Regions from separate parts of the Lysinibacillus sp. ACHW1.5 genome, predicted to be linked through region 2. Evidence: predicted binding sites of a transcription regulator. Region 2 holds the regulator's gene; the other holds the start of a gene.
The links. The regulator NrdR, encoded in region 2, represses ribonucleotide reductase genes. The targets are predictions, from matches to a motif close to AACACNATATATNGTGTT.
Positions count from the first base shown of each region.

Region 1: the regulator NrdR is predicted to act here: its motif matches at 792-809, upstream of L6W14_RS14090 (vitamin B12-dependent ribonucleotide reductase).

Region 1 is NZ_CP091777.1:2,812,925-2,823,984, reverse strand. Features, by position in the region: gene L6W14_RS14095 (lipoate--protein ligase family protein) at 1-668, shown strand, start outside; gene L6W14_RS14090 (vitamin B12-dependent ribonucleotide reductase) at 869-3,439, shown strand; gene L6W14_RS14085 (MFS transporter) at 3,808-5,022, opposite strand; gene L6W14_RS14080 (ArsR family transcriptional regulator) at 5,015-6,061, opposite strand; gene L6W14_RS14075 (P-loop nucleotide/nucleoside kinase family protein) at 6,383-6,907, shown strand; gene L6W14_RS14070 (Nif3-like dinuclear metal center hexameric protein) at 7,231-8,016, shown strand; gene L6W14_RS14065 (hypothetical protein) at 8,013-8,489, shown strand; gene L6W14_RS14060 (alpha/beta hydrolase fold domain-containing protein) at 9,611-10,537, shown strand; gene L6W14_RS14050 (LytTR family DNA-binding domain-containing protein) at 10,993-11,060, shown strand, end outside.
Region 2 is NZ_CP091777.1:3,336,981-3,348,040, reverse strand. Features, by position in the region: gene L6W14_RS16780 (LrgB family protein) at 1-500, shown strand, start outside; gene hflK (FtsH protease activity modulator HflK) at 651-1,622, shown strand; gene hflC (protease modulator HflC) at 1,622-2,632, shown strand; gene L6W14_RS16765 (DNA polymerase I) at 2,780-3,229, shown strand; gene L6W14_RS16760 (hypothetical protein) at 3,490-3,876, shown strand; gene L6W14_RS16755 (hypothetical protein) at 3,933-4,085, shown strand; gene polA (DNA polymerase I) at 4,090-6,717, shown strand; gene mutM (bifunctional DNA-formamidopyrimidine glycosylase/DNA-(apurinic or apyrimidinic site) lyase) at 6,730-7,602, shown strand; gene coaE (dephospho-CoA kinase) at 7,616-8,209, shown strand; gene L6W14_RS16735 (glyceraldehyde-3-phosphate dehydrogenase) at 8,416-9,438, shown strand; gene nrdR (transcriptional regulator NrdR) at 9,626-10,096, shown strand; gene L6W14_RS16725 (replication initiation and membrane attachment family protein) at 10,113-11,060, shown strand, end outside.

The sequences.
Region 1 (11,060 bases), 520 kb from region 2:
CTAAAAGAGATATTAATTTAGATGCTGTGCGTGAACAAGGCTTAGGTTTTGTACGTCGACCAACTGGTGGACGAGCTGTCCTACATGAACATGAGCTAACTTATAGTGTCATTGTGACGGAAAGCTATCCGAATATGCCAGAATCTGTGACAGAGGCATATCGTGTGTTAAGTGAGGGAATTTTGCAAGGTTTCCATAACCTGGGTATGGATGCCTATTTTAGTGTACCTGATACAGAGGAGAAAAGAGCGGACCTGAAGAGTCCAAAAAGTGCTGTTTGCTTTGATGCACCAAGTTGGTATGAACTTGTCGTAGAAGGGAAAAAAATAGCTGGAAGTGCTCAAACACGTCAAAAGGGTGTCATTTTACAGCATGGCGCCATTTTATTAGATTTGGATCAAGAGAAATTATTATCCGTATTTAATTTCTCCAGTGAAGAAGCGAAGAATCGTATGCGTAGAAAGCTACCAGAAAAGGCTGTTGCCATCAACAGTCTTGTAAAAGAGCCAGTGACAGTTGAACAATGTGTGACAGCTTTTAGAGATGGTTTTGCAAAATCGTTGCAAATTGAATTAAAACCATTTACACTTTCTGAGGAGCAATTAGAATATGTCCAAGCTTTAGAAGAAAAAAAATATGCTTCAGATGAGTGGAACTTTAAAAAGTAAAAAATGGTATGAAAAAAATATTTTTTAACGTTCAATCCTAGTCATAACAAGTAGTTCTGAATCTATTAAAAAAAGCAAGAGTTGAATTAAAAAACTATATATAGTATCTTTTTTAAAGACATATACACAATATGTAGTGTTTAACAACACGAGATATTGTGTATTTATTTTGTAATGAAGAAAATAAGGGAGGCAAAACGATGGTACTCACAAATCATCAACCCGAAGTAAACAATCAATTTGAACAGTTAAACAAAGATATTGAACAATTCCCGCAGGTACACCCCGTAACATCTGATATGCATATTACACACAAAGGTGTATCGAGACTTGTCATGATCGATCGCTATTCGTTTAAAGACACAGAAAAGAAAACATTGAAAGCCGGCGACTTTGTTGTATTAACGGTAAAAGCTGATCCGAAATTTCCTGCACGTGGTTTAGGGACAATTCAAAAATTGGATATGTCTACAAAAACAGCAGAGATTTTGATTGAAGAAGATTATCGTAGCGCATTAGACGATCCGCAAGAGCAAGAAACGGGTGTGATTACGCGTTCAATTGACGTGCTAGAAAAGCCTCTTGAGATATATTATGAACAAATTGCAAAACGAAATGCAACGGGCCTTGCCGCTGTTGAAAAAACACCAGAAAAACGCCAAGAATGGTTTGAAAAATTTTATGAGCAATTAGTATCCTTGAAATTCATTCCAGCTGGACGAGTGATTTATGGAGCTGGATCTGAAACTGATGTAACCTTCTTTAACTGTTACGTGATGCCATTTGTCGCTGACTCTCGTGAAGGTATCAGTGATCACCGTAAGCAAGTTATGGAGATTATGAGCCGCGGTGGAGGTGTTGGAACAAATGGTTCAACATTACGCCCACGTAACACATTAGCTCGTGGTGTAAACGGTAAATCATCTGGTTCTGTATCCTGGTTAGATGACATTGCTAAATTGACACATCTTGTGGAGCAAGGTGGATCACGTCGTGGCGCACAAATGATTATGCTAGCAGATTGGCATCCAGATATTGTGGAGTTTATTATTTCCAAAATGCAAAATCCACGTATTCTGCGTTACCTGATCGAAAATACAACGGATGAAACAATCATCCGTCTAGCCAAAGAAAAATTAAACTTCAAGCCACTTTCTATGCAAGAAGAAGCGATGTATCAAGGCATCGTGAATTATAAAAACATTGAAGGCTTAGGTGGATTTGATACAGCGATCATTCGTGAGGCTGAAAATAAATTACGTGATGGTGGCACGTACACTGTTCATAACCCAGAGTTTTTAACAGGTGCCAACATTTCTGTGACATTAACAAAAGAATTTATGGAAGCAGTTGAAAAAGATGCTGACTTCGAGCTTCGTTTCCCAGCTGTTGAAGAATATACAAAGGAAGAAATGAGCGTTTACAACACGAAATGGCATGAAGTTGGTGATGTTCGTGAATGGGAGAAAATGGGCTATAAAGTCCGCACATACCGTACAATTAAAGCAAAAGAGTTATGGAATTTAATTAATGTATGTGCAACATACTCAGCAGAGCCAGGTATTTTCTTCATTGACAACGCCAATGACATGACAAATGCAAAGGCATACGGTCAAAGTGTTGTAGCGACGAACCCATGTGGCGAGCAACCACTTGCACCATATTCTGTGTGTAACTTAGCTGCTGTGAATTTAGCACAGTTTGCGAATAAAGAAAATCAATCAGTTGATTACGAAGCACTACGTGAAACAGTTCGTGTTGGTGTTCGTATGCAGGATAATGTGATTGATGCGACACCTTACTTCTTAGAAGAAAACCGTGTACAAGCTCTTGGTGAACGTCGTGTTGGATTAGGCGTTATGGGCTTAGCCGATTTGCTGATTTACTGTGAAAAAGAATACGGTTCAGAAGCAGGGAATGCGTTAGTCGATGATATCTTTAAAACAATCGCTGAAACTGCGTATGAGGCGTCTACAGAGCTTGCGAAAGAGCGTGGTAGCTTCCCGTTCTTAGTAGGTGCTACAGACGAAGAAACAGCACGTTTACGTAAAGCCTTTACAGAGACAGGCTTTATGCAAAAAATGCCTGCTCATATCAAAGAGCAAATTTTAGCGACTGGTATCCGTAACTCACATTTATTAACGGTTGCACCAACAGGGTCCACAGGAACAATGGTAGGGGTAGCAACAGGTCTTGAGCCATACTTCTCCTTCACGTACTATCGTTCTGGTCGTCTAGGTAAATTCATTGAAGTAAAAGCTGAAATTGTCCAAGAATATTTGAACCGTCATCCAGAAGTAAATGAGCAAGAGCTTCCAGAATGGTTCGTTACAGCAATGGAGCTAAAACCAGAAGCGCATGCGGATGTGCAATGCATTATTCAAAAATGGATCGATTCCTCTATTTCTAAAACTGTAAACGCACCAAAAGGCTATACAGTACAGCAAGTTGAAAAAGTGTACGAGCGACTATATAAAGGTGGCGCTAAGGGTGGTACGGTCTATGTTGACGGTAGCCGTGATTCACAAGTACTTACACTAAAAGCAGAAGAAAATGATATGGATCAACTTTCATTTGAAGAGGAATTGGTGGAAGAACATACAAAACGTCCAGTCGTATTAGTAGATACGATTCAAGCGTTAGAGTCAACAACTGTTATTGGCTCAGACGTTGGGAATACATGCCCAGTATGCCGTAAAGGCACAGTCGAAGAAATGGGCGGCTGTAATACATGTACAAACTGTGGCGCACAGTTGAAATGCGGTTTATAAATTAGATTTAATAACAGTTGTTGTATCTTTAAAACAAAGTTTAACCGTTTGTAATAAAGTTGTACCGTTTTGAAAAAAGTTATACCGTTTATAAAAAAGATGAACTGTTGTTAGATCTTAGAATAATAATTTATAATAGTTTGATCAAAAATCCTGTTATATGCAGGATTTTTTCCTTATTCAGCAATCGGACCAAATTGTTGAGGAACGTTTTCAATGGATTTATTGTTTAAATATAGCGTTAGATAAAGATAAACTCCATTTTGACCAATCTTTTTTCAAAATGGAGTTTTTGCATTTGCTGATAAATAAAGCCTGAAGGTAAATTTTTGATCAATCTATATTCTGAAGCTATATTCACTTGTTTTTTATTTTTTATTTGTAAGTAAATCTTTATTTGGTTGGGAAAATGAAGCAAGGAGGTGAAATAATCCAGGTAAGACAATTAACATACCAACAATCGCATATATTTGTCGCGTACTTAAATCTAAAAATGTTGAGGAAGCAAACAATATCCCTAATGGCATGGTAACTCGAATGAATAGTAATCGAACTGCACTTAGTTGGGTTAAACGATCTCTAGGTGCTTCACGCTGAAAAATTGCTGCGCTTTGAGCATTGAATAAAGGAAATACCATTCCTCCAAACAATTCACACACCCATGCAATAGGAACTGAATTTACAAAAAACAAGAGTACGAATGAAAGACCTCCTCCTATTAAACCGAGGTACATAGTTTGATAAGTTTTTGGTAACTTCGTAAGTAGTACCATACCTACAGCATAACCGACTGGGAAAGACCCAGAAAAGATCGCATATTCCCAAGAATGACCATTAAGGTCTCCTCGTATAAAAGGAATACTTAAAACCATCGTTGCTCCAACTGCAAACTGTACCGTGGAAGAAAGAATGGTAAGTCGAAAAAGATTTGGATATTTAAAGAATGTTCGATAGCCTTCCTTCATTTCTGCCCACCAAAATTTCTTTGTCCAAGTTGCCACTTTCTTCTTACTTGATTGAGGGATACGTGAAAGTGCGAGAAAACTGACGAGGAACAGTACAGATGAAAATCCATATATAAAATGTATAGGACTGACCAACAGCAATAATGAAGTTGCTCCAGGAGCGATAAAACTCATAAGTCGAATAGTTCCATCTAGTAATGCATTTGCTTCGACAAGTTCTTTCTCTTTACAAATTTCTGGTAGAAGTGAAAAAGATAGACTTGCGTAAATTGGTTGCATCAAGCCTAACAAACATTGTAAAACGACTAATCCTAAAATGGTCCCCACGTCTGTACCAATTAAATAACCAACAAGTGGAAGGATATAGGCTCCAGCACGAATCAACTGTATGTTTTGAAGCATTTTCTCCTTCACAACATGGTTTAGGAAAGGCGCACTAATGCCTTGAAAAATTAAAGAGGGGATAAAATATACAAGCCAAAGTACACCCATCCATTCCTTTGAACCTGTCAATTCATAAAGTAACAATCCATTAATGATTGCTCCAGCTGCTCCACCAAATTCGGATACAATTTCACCTATCCAAAGTGCTTTAAATGAATTAGAGAACTTATTCATTTGTGAACCCCAGGTACTGAGTGAGTCGTCCAGAAAAAGCGTTAATCTGCGTTAGATTTGCTGAATAGATACCTTTATCAACACGAATAAACTTTGCTGCTTTCAATATAGAAAGTTGGTGATGTAGTGTTGTTTTAGATGTATTAAACTGCACGCTCAACTCTTGAAGTGATAAAGGTCCCTTTAAAAGTTGATAAAGCAATTTCAATCGAAGTTCATCCCCTAAGGCCTTATGACCACGAATTAACTCATTTGATGGAACACCAGGCTCTATCAAATATTCTTCCTTTAAAGGATAAAAGAAAAGTTTAGTATCAGGTGTGCGTTTTTCTAAGATCCAAGGACGATAAGATACGTGTGGAATTAATTTGACATTCCAGACAGAAGGTTCAGGGAGATACTTGATTCCACCCGTAATTCGTTCGATTTCCTCAATAGGATTTGTTATATCCAATGATTTGTATTGTTTCTGTTCAAAAGCAAGCGCATGAGTCCATTTTTCCCATTCTTCTTGTTGACTTATCCACATGTACCACTCAACTAATGTATTGTTGAATAGGTCACAAATTTCTTGTTGTGTATAACGACTAAGATTACGCACATACCCACCTAAGTAATCGTGGTCTTCAAAATATGTCGCATACTTCTCAAATAATTCACCTCGATGATGTTCAGTGGCTGTCGCTTTTCTTATAGGCTCAGTATTCCGATCTTTGTACGGCAAAAGTATGTCATAAAAGCGAGCAATTGGAATTTCTGAAAGTTGATTCGAAAAATCTTGAACAGATAATGCAGATAATTTATCTTGAAGCATAATCAGTCCATACCATAAATTGGTCTCCTCAATTACCTTCAAATGTTTTAATAATGATAAAGGCATTGAATCTTGCTCTGATAACCACTTTCCATCTAAATCGAATGTATGTCGAAGTTGCCTATGTGTGTAACCTGCAATACCAAGTATCACTTCCCAAACAGGTGAAGATTCTACTTGTAAGGAAATACTTTCAGCTGGATATGGGGAATAAAGGTGTTTCATAAAAGAGCCTCCTTATTATGTATTTCCTAAATTCTAATATAATAGAATACATTATTCAATAAATTTAGAATAATAGTTTCTGCTCGCTCCCTAAAGAAGATATTTGAGCATATTATACTTATTCTATTAAATGGTGCGTTTATTTAGGAACGCGTCTTTTTTGTTTAAAGGGCCATTTAGTTGAATAACTGCCTCTAAAGAGATTTGTACATTTATGTTAAAATTTAGGGGTAGTTCTTGAAAACAACTTGGTTATTTAATAAGAGTTTTCCGTTATTGCAATAGATACTTTATTTATAGTAGAAGAAGTGAGGGATTAACATGTTTTTTGTTCAAATGTCTGGCTTTCCTGGGTCTGGAAAGTCTACACTTTCTCGTCAAATTGCTGAGCGTACAGGAGCAGTCATAATAGACCACGACATTGTAAAATCTGCTTTATTACAGTCAACAGAAGAAATTCAAATCGATTCAAAATTAACTGGTAAGATTTCATATAATATTGATTGGTCTTTAATTGAATTTTACTTATCACAAGGGCAAAATGTAGTATTTGATAGCCCTTGCCTTTATCAAGAAATGGTAGATCGAGGAATTGCTATGTCAAAAAAATATAATGTGAAGTACAAATATGTTGAGTGCTACCTTGATGATCTTCAAGAGATTAATTTTAGATTGAAAAATCGAGAAAGAATGATAAGTCAAATAAGTGAGGTAACTTCCGAAGAGAATTTTAAATATACATTAGTCAATAGTAAAAGACCCACTGATTATCAGTGCATAGTTGTAAATACTGGCGAACCTATCGATAGTTATATTAATGACGTTGTAAATTACATAAAGAAATGAGTTGTAAATATTTTTATTCAATTAAAGGGCGCGATTGTGGAGCAACATAGGTAGAAAACAATCAAACTTTTTTATAAAAACCTAACTTAAAACTGCTAAAGAGGTATCCCTTTTGATCAATCTTTTTTTTAAAGGGATTCTTCTTATTTATCATAAAGTAAGGGTTTGCGAGGTATTTTTGCTCAAACTTTATTCCAAACCTACAAGTTGTAACTTTTTACCCCTTTAGTTTAAGATAATCTAAAGGGGTATTTTTGTGTAAATAGGAATATTTACTTATTAATTTAGATAAGAAGTATTGAAATGAGAAGGGGGATGGAAGTATGGATGTTTCACTAATAGTTGAAAGAATTGATGAACTTTTTAATGTAACAAATCAGGAAATCTATGCTAATGAATCTGGGGTTACATACAAGGCAAATAAAGAAGTGAAGAAAATAGGATACTGTGTTAACCTAACGCTTGAAACGATAGAGGAAGCAAGAATTCATGGAGTGGACATGATGTTAACACACCATGATGCATGGGATGAAATCTATGGATTAAAAGAGGCATGTACTGAAAAACTAGCAGCGAACGGTATAAGCCATTACTATAATCACTTACCACTTGATGACTGTAACTTTGGCACAAATGATAGCTTATTAAAAAAATTGAATTTAGAGATTATTAAAAGAACCCATGAATGGGAAGGGTTGTTTTTCGGTAGAATCGCTGAATATGAGGAAGAAATTGAATTTAAAGATTTCGTAACAAAACTTGAATTTTTACTTGAAGAACCCGTTAGATTTTGGCAGTTCAATAACAAAATGGTGAATCGAGTAGGCTTAGTCTGTGGAAATGGAGGCACAACAGCTTGCCTGAAGGAAGCGGTTGAAAATAAATGTGATGTATATATTACAGGTGAATGTAATTTATATACAATTCAATATGCTCAGTTTAAAGGAATAAATCTTATTATTGGAAGTCATACCTTCACAGAATTCTTTGGCATTCAAAGTTTAGCATTAAAATTGAATGACAATAAAAAAGAACTTGAAGTAGTGAGACTAAATGAAGAACATTATGAAGCGAATATTAGAATAAAGCTTAAGGAGACAAGCATATGACGTTATATTCTGTCCTAGTGGCGAACAGTGCTTTACAAACAGTTGATTGTACAGGAATTGCTGAAATAACAGTAGGAGAATTAAAAAAATTATATCCAATTACAGAGAGTACACCAACACAGTCGTGGCATTTGATGGACGATGATACACGAGTTTTACATGCAGCAGATGAATCAGCTTTTGAAAATTTGAATATATTTGAATGGAATAATCCACCTTATGACTTAGGGCTTTATAATGAAAAATCCTTTGTATACGGCATCGAGGGAAATTGGGGTCCTCAATTTTTAGAAGATTTTTTAAGTTATTTGAAGGAACATATACAACCAGAGCAAGGTGCTGAATTAATTAGGTTCTGGGCAGGGGATTATGATAAAAAACTAAAAATCCGTCGAATTACGATGGATGACCTTGAATTGCATCACCTTGAAAGCTTAAAGAACGAGGAATACATACGTGTCGCTTTTGTATAGCTACCTCTGAATGATGGAACTCCACATAATAAACAAGCAAAAACATAAAGCAATAGATGAAAAGGCAAATCAAGCCCTATTTCCAAATTCAGAAGATGAGGTAGAAATTTTATCAAAAGAAGTAGATGAATTATTTCAGGATAATCAATCTTAACTATCTACATTTAGCAAGACAAAATTGATTAGCCTCATTCATAGAGTGGAAGAGGTTAGAAAATGGGATAGGTATAGTTACTCGCCATTATCAAATCCACCTCCAATAATATAGCGGTAGGTTGGAGGGAACAGATACCTAATTGAAAGCTGTCATTTTGTTTCAAAACGGCAGCTTTCTTAGTGTTGAAAAATAAAACAGTCAACTGAAAGGTAGAAATGGATTTCCGTTGCAAGCTACTTTCTTTCCTGTGGGCGACCGCCAAACCGCTTCCTCCGCTACCGCTCCGTTTAGTGGCTCGCCTGTCTCTCTATCCCACGGGAGTCAAGTAGCCTTCCACTCCAATCCACCAAAGTGTTACCTTTTTAGCGAAAGTTTTTTTAGTAATTGAAGGTGTTCACTACTCTTTATGAAGTGGTGTTGCCAAGCATCACATCTCCACATTGAAAATAACCCTCTAAGAATATAGATAATTGGTGATTTGATCGCTCCACTACTATGAAAAAAGTAAAGACATTTTGCAGAATAGTTGATTGGAGTGGAGCCAGCGTCACTCCTAGGGGATTTAGCGTCACAGATGAGACCCTGCAGCGAACGGAAGTGAGTGAAGCGGCTCATCGGACGCCCCTTGGAAAGGACGCTGGCGGAACGGAAATCAACCTCTCACCTTGCAAAGTTACTTTTTCTGCTGTTGACATCATCTTTTTTCAACAACATGAAAGCTGTCATTTTGTTTCAAAATGGCAGCTTTTTATATACAGCACAATCAATGGATTACAACAGGAAGGTCTTTTTATTTGATGATAGATTTTAGAAGGAGTATTCTTCAAAATGTGGAATTAAAATAAAGTTCGCTAAAAAGATGCATTTTACTATTGTCGATTACTCAGTTTTAGTGGTTTGGCACATCACTTTATTAATCATTACATGTTTGGAAACAGAATGAACAATAAAAGGAGAGAAAAACATGAGTATAGAAATTTTTAATGGAGAACGATCTGTAGAGAGTGTGCAATTTGAAAAATTATTGTTTTCACAAAGTAATAAAAAGAGCTTTTCTAGTATTGAAAATGCTCAACAATTTATTAAGCAAAGAGGAACAGAAAATATTCACCCCTATGTGATTGGGGAGGATGTCAATCTTTTAAGCGCTTTGAAGGAGCAAACATTCGAGGATATGCAGGTTTTTATTTTAAATGACCAAAAGTCTTCATCACAAATGGTGATTCTTTATATTCATGGTGGAGCTTGGACGAATCAACCTTTAAATTTACACTGGTTGTTCATGGATAAAATAGCACAAGCCTTAAATGCAAAAGTTATTGCGCCTATCTATCCAAAAGTCCCTCATTTTAGCTATCAAGATACGTACCCAAAGATGCTCAGCTTATATAAAGAGATTCTAGCATCTATTGAAAGCTCCAATCAATTAACCATTATAGGAGATTCAGCAGGTGGAAATATAGCACTCGGTCTCATTCAACTGTTGAAGCAAGACCGTCTGCCTCAGCCGCAAGATATTATTTTATTGTCGGCATGTGTTGATATGAGTTTAGAAAATCCACTTATTCAGGAATATGAAGAAAACGATCCCATGTTAGCTAGTGAAGGGATGGAAGTCATAACAAAAATATGGGCAGCTGATAAAGCTCTAAAGGATCCCATAATTAGTCCAATTTACGGCGATTTTCAAGGAGTTGGCAAGATTACTCATTTTATTGGGTCCCACGAAAGCTTATATCCAGATGCAATACAGTTTGATGAAAAGCTAACAGAACAAGGTGTTGCGATTGATACCTTTGTTTATCCTAAGATGAATCATGTGTTTGTTGTGATGCCGATCCCTGAGGCAGTGGATGCGCAACAAAAGATTATCAATATCCTAAGTAAATAATTCACAGAAAAACGTGTTTTGCTCCATTCAAAACACGTTTTTTTCTCTGTACATTTTTAGCAAGGTTTATTTATCTGTAGATATTTGAAAAATATAATTTGTGAATTGCAGAAATCGCAGAAGGATTTGTCCAAATTAGTTGGTGTCTCAAAACAATCAATCACTGCAATTGATTTGGGAAAATTTAATCAATCATTGAGCTTACCTCCAATATTTTAAAAGCTCCTGAATATGATGGGTGTTTTTACAGCCCTACTAGTAAGTAAAAAAAGATTCTAAGTAAGCTAAGTTGTACGTTTAACCCCTTTGGATAGGCCTATCTAAAGGGTGTTTTTTATTGTTCGCCAGAATCTTTGAGATTACCACTTATTCCTTGATAACGACCAGTTGTCGATAATCCATTTACAACATGTATGGAAAAATTTATAGTGAGGCGTAGAAAGGACAGTGATCATATGAAGGTGGAAATATCGATTGACCCTACATATAAAGAACCTAAAGTAATCATTCTCACAGATAAAAT
Region 2 (11,060 bases):
TTGCGTTTGCCGTTCCTATATATAAAAATGTCAACCTATTAAAAAAACACGCATTTGAAATTTTCATCAGCATTGCTGTTGGTTCTGCGGTTGCTATTGTGTCATCCTTTATGATGGCTCTATTTGTGGGCTTAAATGATGAGTTGGTGCATAGTTTAGTGCCACGTTCTGTCACAACTCCTATTGCGATGGATATTTCTAATATGATTGGTGGTTCTCCTACGCTTACAGCTGTTTTCGTTATGACGACTGGTATTTTAGGGAGCTTGTTAGCACCAATCGTTATCAAAGTATGTCGTTTCCACAGGCCTTCATCTAGGGGCTTAATGCTTGGTATGGGTGCACATGGAACGGGTACATCTAAAGCATTTGAATTTGGAGAGCTAGAAGGCACCTTTGCTAGTCTAGCGATGATCGTTGCTGCATTAATTAGTATTGTATTATCCACTACCGTTTTCCCAGTATTTGAACATCTGGTTATCAATATCCTGTTGCCATAAAAGGTAACAGGATTTTTTTGCAATAATAAGCTTTTGTTAAGCGTGTGATACAGAGGATTCTGTCCTTTACAATCATTATATGAAAATATTTTGAAACTTTTTATAAAGGTTCACCGTAAACAATAGTACTAAGCAAAAGGAGGAACAGACATGAGTGTGAAAAGGACACTAATGATTGTTGGACTTGGAATATTTGGAATTATTGCACTTATTACAGTTTTTACATCATGGTACACGGTAGATGAATCAGAGCAAGCTGTGGTTATTACATTTGGTCGTGCCGATGATACAGTAACAAATCCAGGTCTTCATTTTAAATTACCTTGGCCCGTCCAATCCGTAGAAATTTTGTCAAAAGAAACGTTTAGTCTGCAATTTGGTTATAAGCAAAATAAAGCAGGTGAGTTAGAGGCATACGACGCCGAAACAAAAATGATTACAGGGGATGAAAATATTGTCTTAACAGACCTTGTTGTTCAATGGAAAATTACAGAGCCTAATAAGTTTTTATTTAATTCGCAAGATCCAGAAAGAATACTACATAGCGCGACATCGAGTGCCATTCGTTCTATCATCGGAAGTTCTTCTATCGATGCAGCGTTAACAGAAGGTAAAGCTGACATCGAAGCAAATACTCGCCAATTATTAGTTTCTCTTATTGAAAAATATGATATTGGAATAAGCGTTTTAGGTGTGAAATTGCAAGATGTAGAATTGCCAAATAAAGATGTGCGTGCAGCATTCACTGCTGTAACAGATGCACGTGAAATGAAAAATACAAAAATAAACGAAGCTGAAAAATATGAAAACCAACGCATTAATGAGGCTCAGGGTGAACGTGATGCGATTATGTCCAAGGCTAAAGGTACTAAAACAGCCCGTATCGAGCAAGCTCAAGGGGATGTAGCCGTCTTTAATAAAATGTATGAGCAATACAAGGGAAATCAGCAAATTACAAGAGAGCGATTAATATTAGAGACGCTTGAAAATGTCTTGCCAAAAGCCCAAATTTACATTATGAATGATGACGGTAGTACGATGAAGTATTTACCACTTCAGCAACTACAGCCTCAACAGTCGCAACAGACACAAACAGAGAAAAAAGAGGGGAGCGGTAACTAATGGACCAAAAAAATAAGGATCTAGAAAAATTCCTCAATTTCTTATCTGGTAAAAGTAAAAAAGCTGCTCCTTCAGAAGGTGATTCGGGGGACAATGTAGTTAAAATGTCGAAGAAAGGACCGAAGAATCCTAAAAAATATATCTCTCTAGCTGTAACATTGACGATCATATTCGCTCTAGCGATTACTTTATTAGCGAATATTTATATCGTTAAAGAATCAGAGTATGCAGTTGTTCGGCAGTTTGGAGAAGTTGTTAAGTTTGAACGTGAACCAGGTTTAAATATGAAAATTCCTTTTATTCAAAGTGTCACGAAGTTACCAAAAAACCAAATGACATATGAGATTTCGGAAGAAGAGATTAATACAAAGGATAAAAAACGAATTATTATTGATAATTATGCTGTATGGCGTATTACGGATCCTAAGCTATTAATTTCGAATGCTGGTACGATAGAAAAAGTTGAATCACGTATGGAAGAATTCATTTATTCTGTTATTCGCTCTGAACTTGGCCGAATTAACTATACTGAGATCATAAATGATGAGGATTCTTCTCGAGGCAGCATAAACGATCAAGTAACTGAACGTGTTAATGAACTTCTTTCCAACGATAACTATGGTATTGAAGTAGTAGATGTGCGTATACGTCGCATTGATTTACCAACAGAAAATGAACAATCCGTTTTTACGAATATGATTTCAGATCGTGAATCAATTGCCCAAAAGTACTTGTCAGAAGGAGATGCACAGAAACGTCGTATTGAGGCACAAACAGATCAACAAGTACAAGAAATGCTTGCTAAAGCAAGTAAAGAAGCTGCTTTAATTCAAGCTGAAGGAGAAGCAGAGGCTGCAAAGATTTACAATAAATCTTTCTCTCAAGATCCTGAATTTTATTCTTTATACCGCACACTAGAATCGTATAAGAAAACGGTTGGGGAAGATACGGTTATTATCTTGCCAGCTACTTCACCATATGCCAACATCTTGTCTGGTTATATAAAATAAGTTTAAAGTCGTCTCTGTCTTGAAGGAGACGACTTTTTTGTTGCACTAGAATTATAACTATCCGTGAAATCAAATTATTATAGGAAGAAAATAATAGAAATTTATAAGTTTGTATTCCCCAATCAGCTATAATTTGATAGAATGATAATGTTTAAAAAAGAATGGTTGGGGGTAAGGGCTTTGAAATTACAAATTAGCAAATGGCTCCAAAATTTAGGGATTGCTTGTAGTATAGCTTCGATAGTAACACTTCTCTTCCGTCTATCCGATTTTTCGTGGGTGACGAAGAGTGTTTATCATATACCAGTATTTTTTGTTTGTATCTTTTTAGTCAGTATTATTATTGCAGATGATGTAAGAAACCTTTTTAAGAAATTATTTTGGTATGAAAAAAGAAAGGTCAAGCGTCCTATTTGGCAAGTTGGAATTGGCTTAATCTTCTTTTTGGCACAAATTAGTACAGTAATGGTATTTAATCAAGAGCTAACATATCCACAATTAGGCGGCATGCCGTTATTCCTTGTGTTTGCTTTTATGAATGCATTTATATTAACTGTCATCTATGAAGAAGTTTTTTATCGTACTTCAAATCAATAACAACTATTAGGAACTTTCATTTACAGGAGACTTGTCCTTGAATGAAAGTTTTTGCTTTTTAGTAATGGATGTAATAAGTAAATTATTAACATTTGTCAGTATTGCCCTTATTTAATCTGTAGTACAGTCAAGTTATTGAGAATAGTCAATGACTAAACTTGATAGGCGGATGCATACATACCATATTGAATTTTTTAACCTAGTTTTAACCTTTAGTATGTATGATAAGCAAAGATTCATTTTAATAGGAGGTAATAAAGATGAAAAAGGTCGTGTTTGGAAGTGCTTTAGCAGTCGGATTATTATTTAGTGGGGCAGGGCAATCCTCTGCTAATAGCCTAATTCAACCAATTGATATTCAAGGCATGGATCTAGAATCGGCATTACAGGCAGTTCAATCGCAGCGAGCACAGCTGTTCGAAAATCAGCTTAAGGATCAACTAGAGGGGATTCATCAACGAAATCAGCAGCTAGCTGATTTGAATGCACAGCAAGGTCAAATGGATGTTTTAAGTAATTCACAGCAAATGGATATGCTCCGTTTACAAAGCATGAATAGTAAACGGAATGAGGCTTTTGATGTAATGACTAATTTTGTGAAAAAAATGCAGGATAGTCGTTCATCTATTATAGGTAATATGCGTTAAGGGTGTTAAAATATTTTAAACAAGTCAACCGCCGTGCGCGCGGTTGGCTTTTTTGAATGAAAAGAAATGCTAAAGTAGTGGATAGAGACTTAAAATTGGTGGATAAACCATTAAAAATAATGGATAACCTTGAGGATGGACGCCTGCTTTTTTTACTTGAAATGTATTGTTATGATAAAGTAGAAGTAGAAGACAACGCAGGAGGATAAAATCATGACCAAGGAAAAATTACTATTATTGGACGGTAATAGTTTAGCGTATCGCGCGTTTTTTGCGTTGCCATTGCTAACGAATGATAGTGGCATTCATACGAATGCTGTATACGGCTTTACAACAATGCTACAAAGAATATTAGAGGAAGAACAGCCAACCAAAATATTGGTTGCTTTTGATGCTGGGAAAACAACCTTCCGCCATGAAACTTTTACAGAATATAAAGGAGGACGTCAAAAGACTCCACCAGAATTATCAGAGCAATTTCCTTATTTACGAAAGCTCATTGATGCGTATGGTATTAAGCAATATGAGCAGGAATTATATGAAGCGGATGATATTATCGGAACGCTTGCTAAAGAGGCTTCATCACAGGATATGGATGTCATCATCGTTTCTGGAGACCGTGATTTAACTCAGCTGGCGACAGAGCAAGTAACCGTTTATATAACGAAAAAGGGTATTACGGAAATAGAGAAAAATACACCAGCCTTTATTGCGGAAAAGTACGGATTAACGCCGCTCCAAATTATTGATATGAAAGGCTTGATGGGGGATTCCTCCGATAATATTCCTGGTGTACCAGGCGTCGGGGAAAAAACGGCTGTAAAATTATTAAAAGAGCATGGCTCCGTTGAAGCACTTTATGAAGCAATGGATACATTGAAAGCTTCTAAAATGAAGGAAAAGCTTGTAGCTAATGAAGAGCAAGCCATCATGAGTAAGAAACTGGCAACGATTTATACGGATGCTCCAATCACCATTTCACTGGCTGATCTTGCCTATAATGGGCCAAAAGAAGATGAATTAATCAATGTGTGGCGTGAGCTTGGCTTTAAATCGCTGCTTGATAAAAGTGACTTTACAGTGCAAGAAGAAGAACAGGCGCCTCTCGATTATGACCTTGTCCAGGAAGTTCGACCTGAGGATTTAAAAGACGTGATGGCTGTGCATGTAGAGCTTGAAAACGAGCACTATCATACTTGTCAGCAGCTGGGAATTGCCTTATCAGATGGCGTAAAGACGCAATATATTCCATTTGATAAAGCAGCAAAATCAGATATTCTCCGTCGTTGGCTAGAAGATGCCACAAAAATAAAATATATGTCCGATTCTAAGGCAGCTCAAGCATCATTAAAGCGAGCTGGGATTCAATTAGCTGGCGTTGACTTTGATTTGCTACTTGCCTCTTATATTAATAATCCAGCATTAAGTGGCGATGATATCGCAACACTTGCAAGGGAACTAGGCTACTATGATGTCCAAGCAGATGAAGCGGTATATGGAAAAGGTGCCAAGCGTGCAATACCTGATCTGGACCAACTTGCACAGCATGTTAGCCGTAAAGCTTTTGCAGTATGGTCATTACAGCCGAAACTGGAAGCCTTATTAAAGGAAAACGAACAATTCGATCTTTATAAAAACCTAGAGCTACCATTGGCAGGAATTTTAGGTGAAATGGAAAGCGAAGGGATTACGGTTAACCGCGCTACGTTAGAGCAAATGGGGCAAGAGCTTAATGATAAACTTGTGGTAATTGAGCAAGAAATTTATGCAGAAGCTGGAGAAACCTTTAATATTAATTCACCAAAACAATTAGGTGTGATTCTATTCGATAAGCTAGGGCTACCTGTGATTAAAAAGACTAAGACAGGCTATTCAACTGCTGCAGATGTCCTAGAAAAACTACAGTCAGAGCATGCTATCATCGAACATATTCTGTTGTATCGCCAACTTGGAAAATTACAATCCACATATATTGAAGGCTTACTAAAGGAGATTCATGAATCAGATAGTAAAGTGCATACACGCTTCCAGCAAGCTTTAACTGCAACAGGGCGTTTAAGCTCAACAGACCCGAATTTACAAAACATCCCAATTCGTTTAGAGGAGGGCCGCAAAATTCGTCAAGCCTTTGTACCTTCAAAAGAGGATTGGATATTATTTTCTGCTGATTATTCGCAAATTGAATTACGCGTTCTTGCACATATGTCAGAAGATCAAAACCTTGTTGAGGCTTTCCGTGAAGGAATGGACGTTCATACACGTACAGCTATGGATGTATTTCATGTGTCAGAAGATGAGGTAGATAGTAATATGCGTCGCGCAGCGAAAGCTGTTAACTTTGGAATAGTCTACGGTATTAGTGATTATGGTCTATCCCAAAACTTAGATATTACGCGTAAGGAAGCAGCTAATTTTATTGAAAAGTATTTCGCAAGTTTCCCTGGTGTAAAACAGTACATGGATGACATTGTACAAAATGCGAAATTTAATGGTTATGTGACAACGATATTAAATAGACGCCGTTATTTACCGGATATTACAAGTTCAAACTTTAATTTAAGAAGCTTTGCTGAGCGTACGGCGATGAATACGCCAATTCAAGGTAGTGCAGCGGATATCATTAAAAAGGCAATGATTGATATGGATGCTCGATTGAAAAAAGAAAAGATGCAGGCAAAACTGCTGCTTCAAGTGCATGATGAACTAATCTTTGAGGCACCAAAGGAAGAGATTGCCTTGCTAGAAAAAATAGTACCAGAAGTCATGGAGAACGCTATTGAGCTTGCTGTACCGCTTAAAGTAGATTTTAACAATGGCTCAACTTGGTACGAGGCAAAATAAGGAGGGATTCAAATGCCTGAATTACCAGAGGTAGAGGGTGTCGTCCAGGCATTGAAGCCAACAGTTGAAGGACGTACCATTCAACAGGTTCAGCTTTCCGAACGAGTACATTTCTCTTTTAGTGAGGGTAAACAATGTATTGTCAAACAAGCAGAGCCTGATGCATTTGAAAGTACTTTGTCCCAGATGACCATTACCAAAATTGAACGACGAGCAAAATATATTTTCTTTCATTTGATGAAGGATGATGTTCCATATGTTCTTGTTAGTCACTTAGGGATGACAGGTGCTTGGTTTGTTGTGAATTCCCCCGAAGAAATCAATGAGGCGAAATTTCAAAAGCATATCCATGCGACATTTGAAATGGCAGATGGAGGATACTTGATTTATTCAGATATTCGTCGCTTCGGTGAACTTCGTTTTCTGACAAAAATTGAAGATCATGCGCCATTGACAAAAATGGCACCAGAGCCATTTGATGAGCATGCATGTGAATTTTTTATAACAAAATCTAAGCTACCGAAATATGAAAATAAAGCTGTAAAAGAAGTAATTATGGATGGGCAAGTCATTTCGGGCTGTGGCAATATTTATGCAACAGAGGCATTGTTTGCTCAGAAAATTCACCCTGCACGCAAAATGAGCCGCATTAGTGAAAAGCGGAAGCGAGCATTATTTGAGGAGATTGTTGCCGTCCTACGTCAAAGCATTGAAGCGGGTGGTTCAACTATTTCTGATTATCGGAATATTAATGGGGAAGCAGGGAGTATGCAGAATCGATTAAAAATGTATGGGAAAAAGGTATGTCCAGCATGTGAAACGGCAACAAGTCAAATGACAATTGGAGGGCGCACCTCTGTCTATTGCCCAAATTGTCAACATTAAAGGGGATTTAGCAATGATTATCGGACTTACAGGAAGTATTGCAAGTGGAAAAAGTACAGTAGCTAAAATGATGAGCGAACTGGGTTTACCGATTGTTGATGCAGATGTCGTAGCACGAGATGTCGTAGAACCTGGAACAGAGACATTAGCTTTGATTGCTGAAAGTTTTGGACAAGCTATCTTGCTTGAGGACGGCAATTTAAATCGAACTATGCTGGGTGATATCATATTCCATGAGCCTGCCAAACGCAAAACGTTAAATGATATCATGCATCCAGCAATCAGAAAAGAAATGTTACGTCAGCGTGATGCCTATTTAGAAGCAGGACATGAACATGTTGTGATGGACATTCCTTTGTTATTTGAGAGTAAGCTTCAACATTTTGTGGAACGTATCATTGTGGTATCGGTCAGTGAAGAAGTTCAGCTTCGACGTTTAATGGAACGAAATAATTTAACTAAAGAAGATGCATTGGCACGTATGCACTCTCAACTGCCGATGTCTGTCAAAGAAAAGGGTGCACATGCGGTCATTTATAATAACGAAAATATAGAAAGTACAGCAGAACAATTAAAAAAAATCCTGCATTATTGGGATGTTATTTAATGAGTTCTTCTATGATGCGTAGCAAGCCGATCTTGCTACGCATTTTTTTATGGGGAAACGCCATAATAAAGAATAATTTTTCAGAAAATAAGAACTTTTATATTCTCAATATATAATGTTCATCTTTTTTAAAATTGTGTTATACTAATCACCATAAAGTATATAATTAATTAATCTGAGTATGTACTCACAGGAGGATATTATAAATGACAGTATCAATTGCTATTAATGGTTTCGGGCGTATCGGACGTATGGTTTTCCGCCAGGCTATCGTACAACAAGATTTAAACATCGTTGCAATTAACGCAAGCTATCCTGCAGAAACGTTAGCACATTTGATTAAGTATGACACAAATCACGGAACATTTGAAGGTACGGTAGAACCAGCAGGCGATGCTTTAGTTGTAAATGGTAAACGTGTTCAAATTATTAGTGAACGTGATCCTTTAAAATTACCTTGGTCTACAATGGGTGTAGATATCGTTATTGAAGCTACAGGAAAATTTAATGAGCGTGATAAAGCAGCTATGCACTTAGCAGCTGGCGCGAAAAAAGTAATCTTAACAGCACCGGGTAAAAACGAAGATGTAACAATTGTTTTAGGTGTAAATGATGACAAATTGGATATTGCTAAACATGATGTTATTTCAAATGCTTCTTGTACAACAAACTGCTTAGCGCCAGTAGCAAAAGTATTGAATGACACATTTGGTATTGAGAATGGTTTAATGACAACAGTTCATGCTTATACAAATGACCAAAAGAACTTAGACAATCCGCATAAAGATTTACGTCGTGCACGTGGATGCGCCCAATCCATTATCCCAACATCTACAGGTGCAGCGAAAGCATTAAAATTAGTTTTACCTGAATTAGAAGGTAAAATTCATGGTATGGCACTTCGTGTTCCAACACCAAACGTATCTTTAGTTGATCTTGTAGTAGATTTAAATACAGATGTAACAGTTGATGCAGTCAATGCAGCATTTGTAAAAGCGGCAACAGAAGGTCCAATGAAGGGTATCCTTAATTTCTCTGTTGAGCCATTAGTATCTTCTGATTACAATACAACAACTTATTCTTCAACAGTTGATGGACTTTCTACAATGGTGTTAGGCAACCGCAAAGTAAAAGTACTTGCTTGGTATGATAACGAGTGGGGCTACTCTGCACGCGTTGTTGACCTTGTAAAAAAAGTGGCAAATGCTTTAGAAACGGTAAACGCGTAATAATTTCTATAGAGAGCACATTGAAATCGAAAAGGTTTCAATGTGCTCTTTTTTTACAGAAACTTTTCTTGTACTTCAGGTGCTTTAGATTTATCATGAGCTCACAAACGTGAATGCACTTTTCTTACATGTAGGAAATTTGTTATAATAGATATATTAAATTGTTGTAAACCAGGAGAGTAATTATATGAGATGTCCATCTTGCCAATTTAACGGAACGCGTGTTGTGGATTCGAGGCCAGTAGATGATAATAAAGAAATTCGTAGACGTCGTGAATGTGAGTCATGTGGCTTCCGTTTTACAACGTTTGAAAAAATTGAAGAGACACCATTAGTCGTTGTGAAAAAAGAAGGTTCACGAGAAGAGTTTAGCCGTGAGAAGGTGCTTCGTGGGCTTATTCGTGCTTGTGAAAAACGTCCAGTGGCACTTGATGTGCTGGAGGAACTTGTTCTGTCCATTGAAAAAGATCTTCGTCGTATTGGAAATTCGGAAGTACGCTCAGAAGATGTTGGCGAAATGGTCATGGACCGCTTAGCCAAAATTGATGAGGTTGCCTATGTGCGTTTTGCGTCGGTCTACCGTCAGTTTAAAGATATCAATGTCTTTATTGAAGAAATAAAGGACATTATTCAACGTCAAACGGAGAAGAAATCATAGCAAACAGAGAGGATGAATGCCGTTGATTCATTTATATAAGGAATTGCAGCCTGGCGATCCTTTCGACATTCGTCTACCTCATGCATTTTCTACACAAGAGCGTCAATTAGTTACATTATTTTATCAACCATTAACGGGATCAGAGCCAGTTAGCCTCTATTTAACATTATGGGCAGAAGCAGAGCAAATGCCAAAGCAGCAAATGACACATTATTATTTAATGAATGTGCTAGGGCTACCAATTGGTAAAGTGTTTGAGGCTCGTATTGCTTTAGAAGCTATTGGTTTGCTGCGTACATGGAAAAAAGAAAATGCTGGTGAGCGTAGTTTTTTATATGAGCTACAGCGCCCATTAGATGCAGATAGCTTTATGAAAGACCCGCTACTGTCGATGTTTTTGTTTAGTAAAATTGGAGAGCAGGCTTATCGCAACTTACGTCAGCGCTTTATGTCACCTGTAAAGGACACGGCGTTTAAGGATGTATCTCGTGCTTTTATTGATGTCTACAAGCCTGTTCATGCCAATATTCCATCAGATTTACAAGTGGATACGAGTCCTAAGGATAAACAAAAAGTGTATCCATTTTATTTGGAGCAATTCGATTTTGATTTATTGCAAGCCGGTTTGTCAGAGCAATTGGTACCTTCCAATTTGTTGACATTTGAAGTGCGTGAAGCTATAGCCAAGTTGGCATTTTTATATCATTTAACAGCCCTTGATATGCAAAAAGTAGTCATACTTGCTTTAGATGATGATTTAGGCATTTCTCAGGAACGTTTACGAAAGGCTGCTGCTGATTTTTATAAATTAACCGTATCCAAGGAGCCGCCAAAACTTGCCCGTGTCACCGATCCTCTACCAGTAGCAGAAGCGGGACAAAAAACCAAGGATCAGGAACTTCAACACTATTTAGAAACAACGGCGCCTGTCCAAGTTTTAAGAGATATAAATAATGGTAAAGAA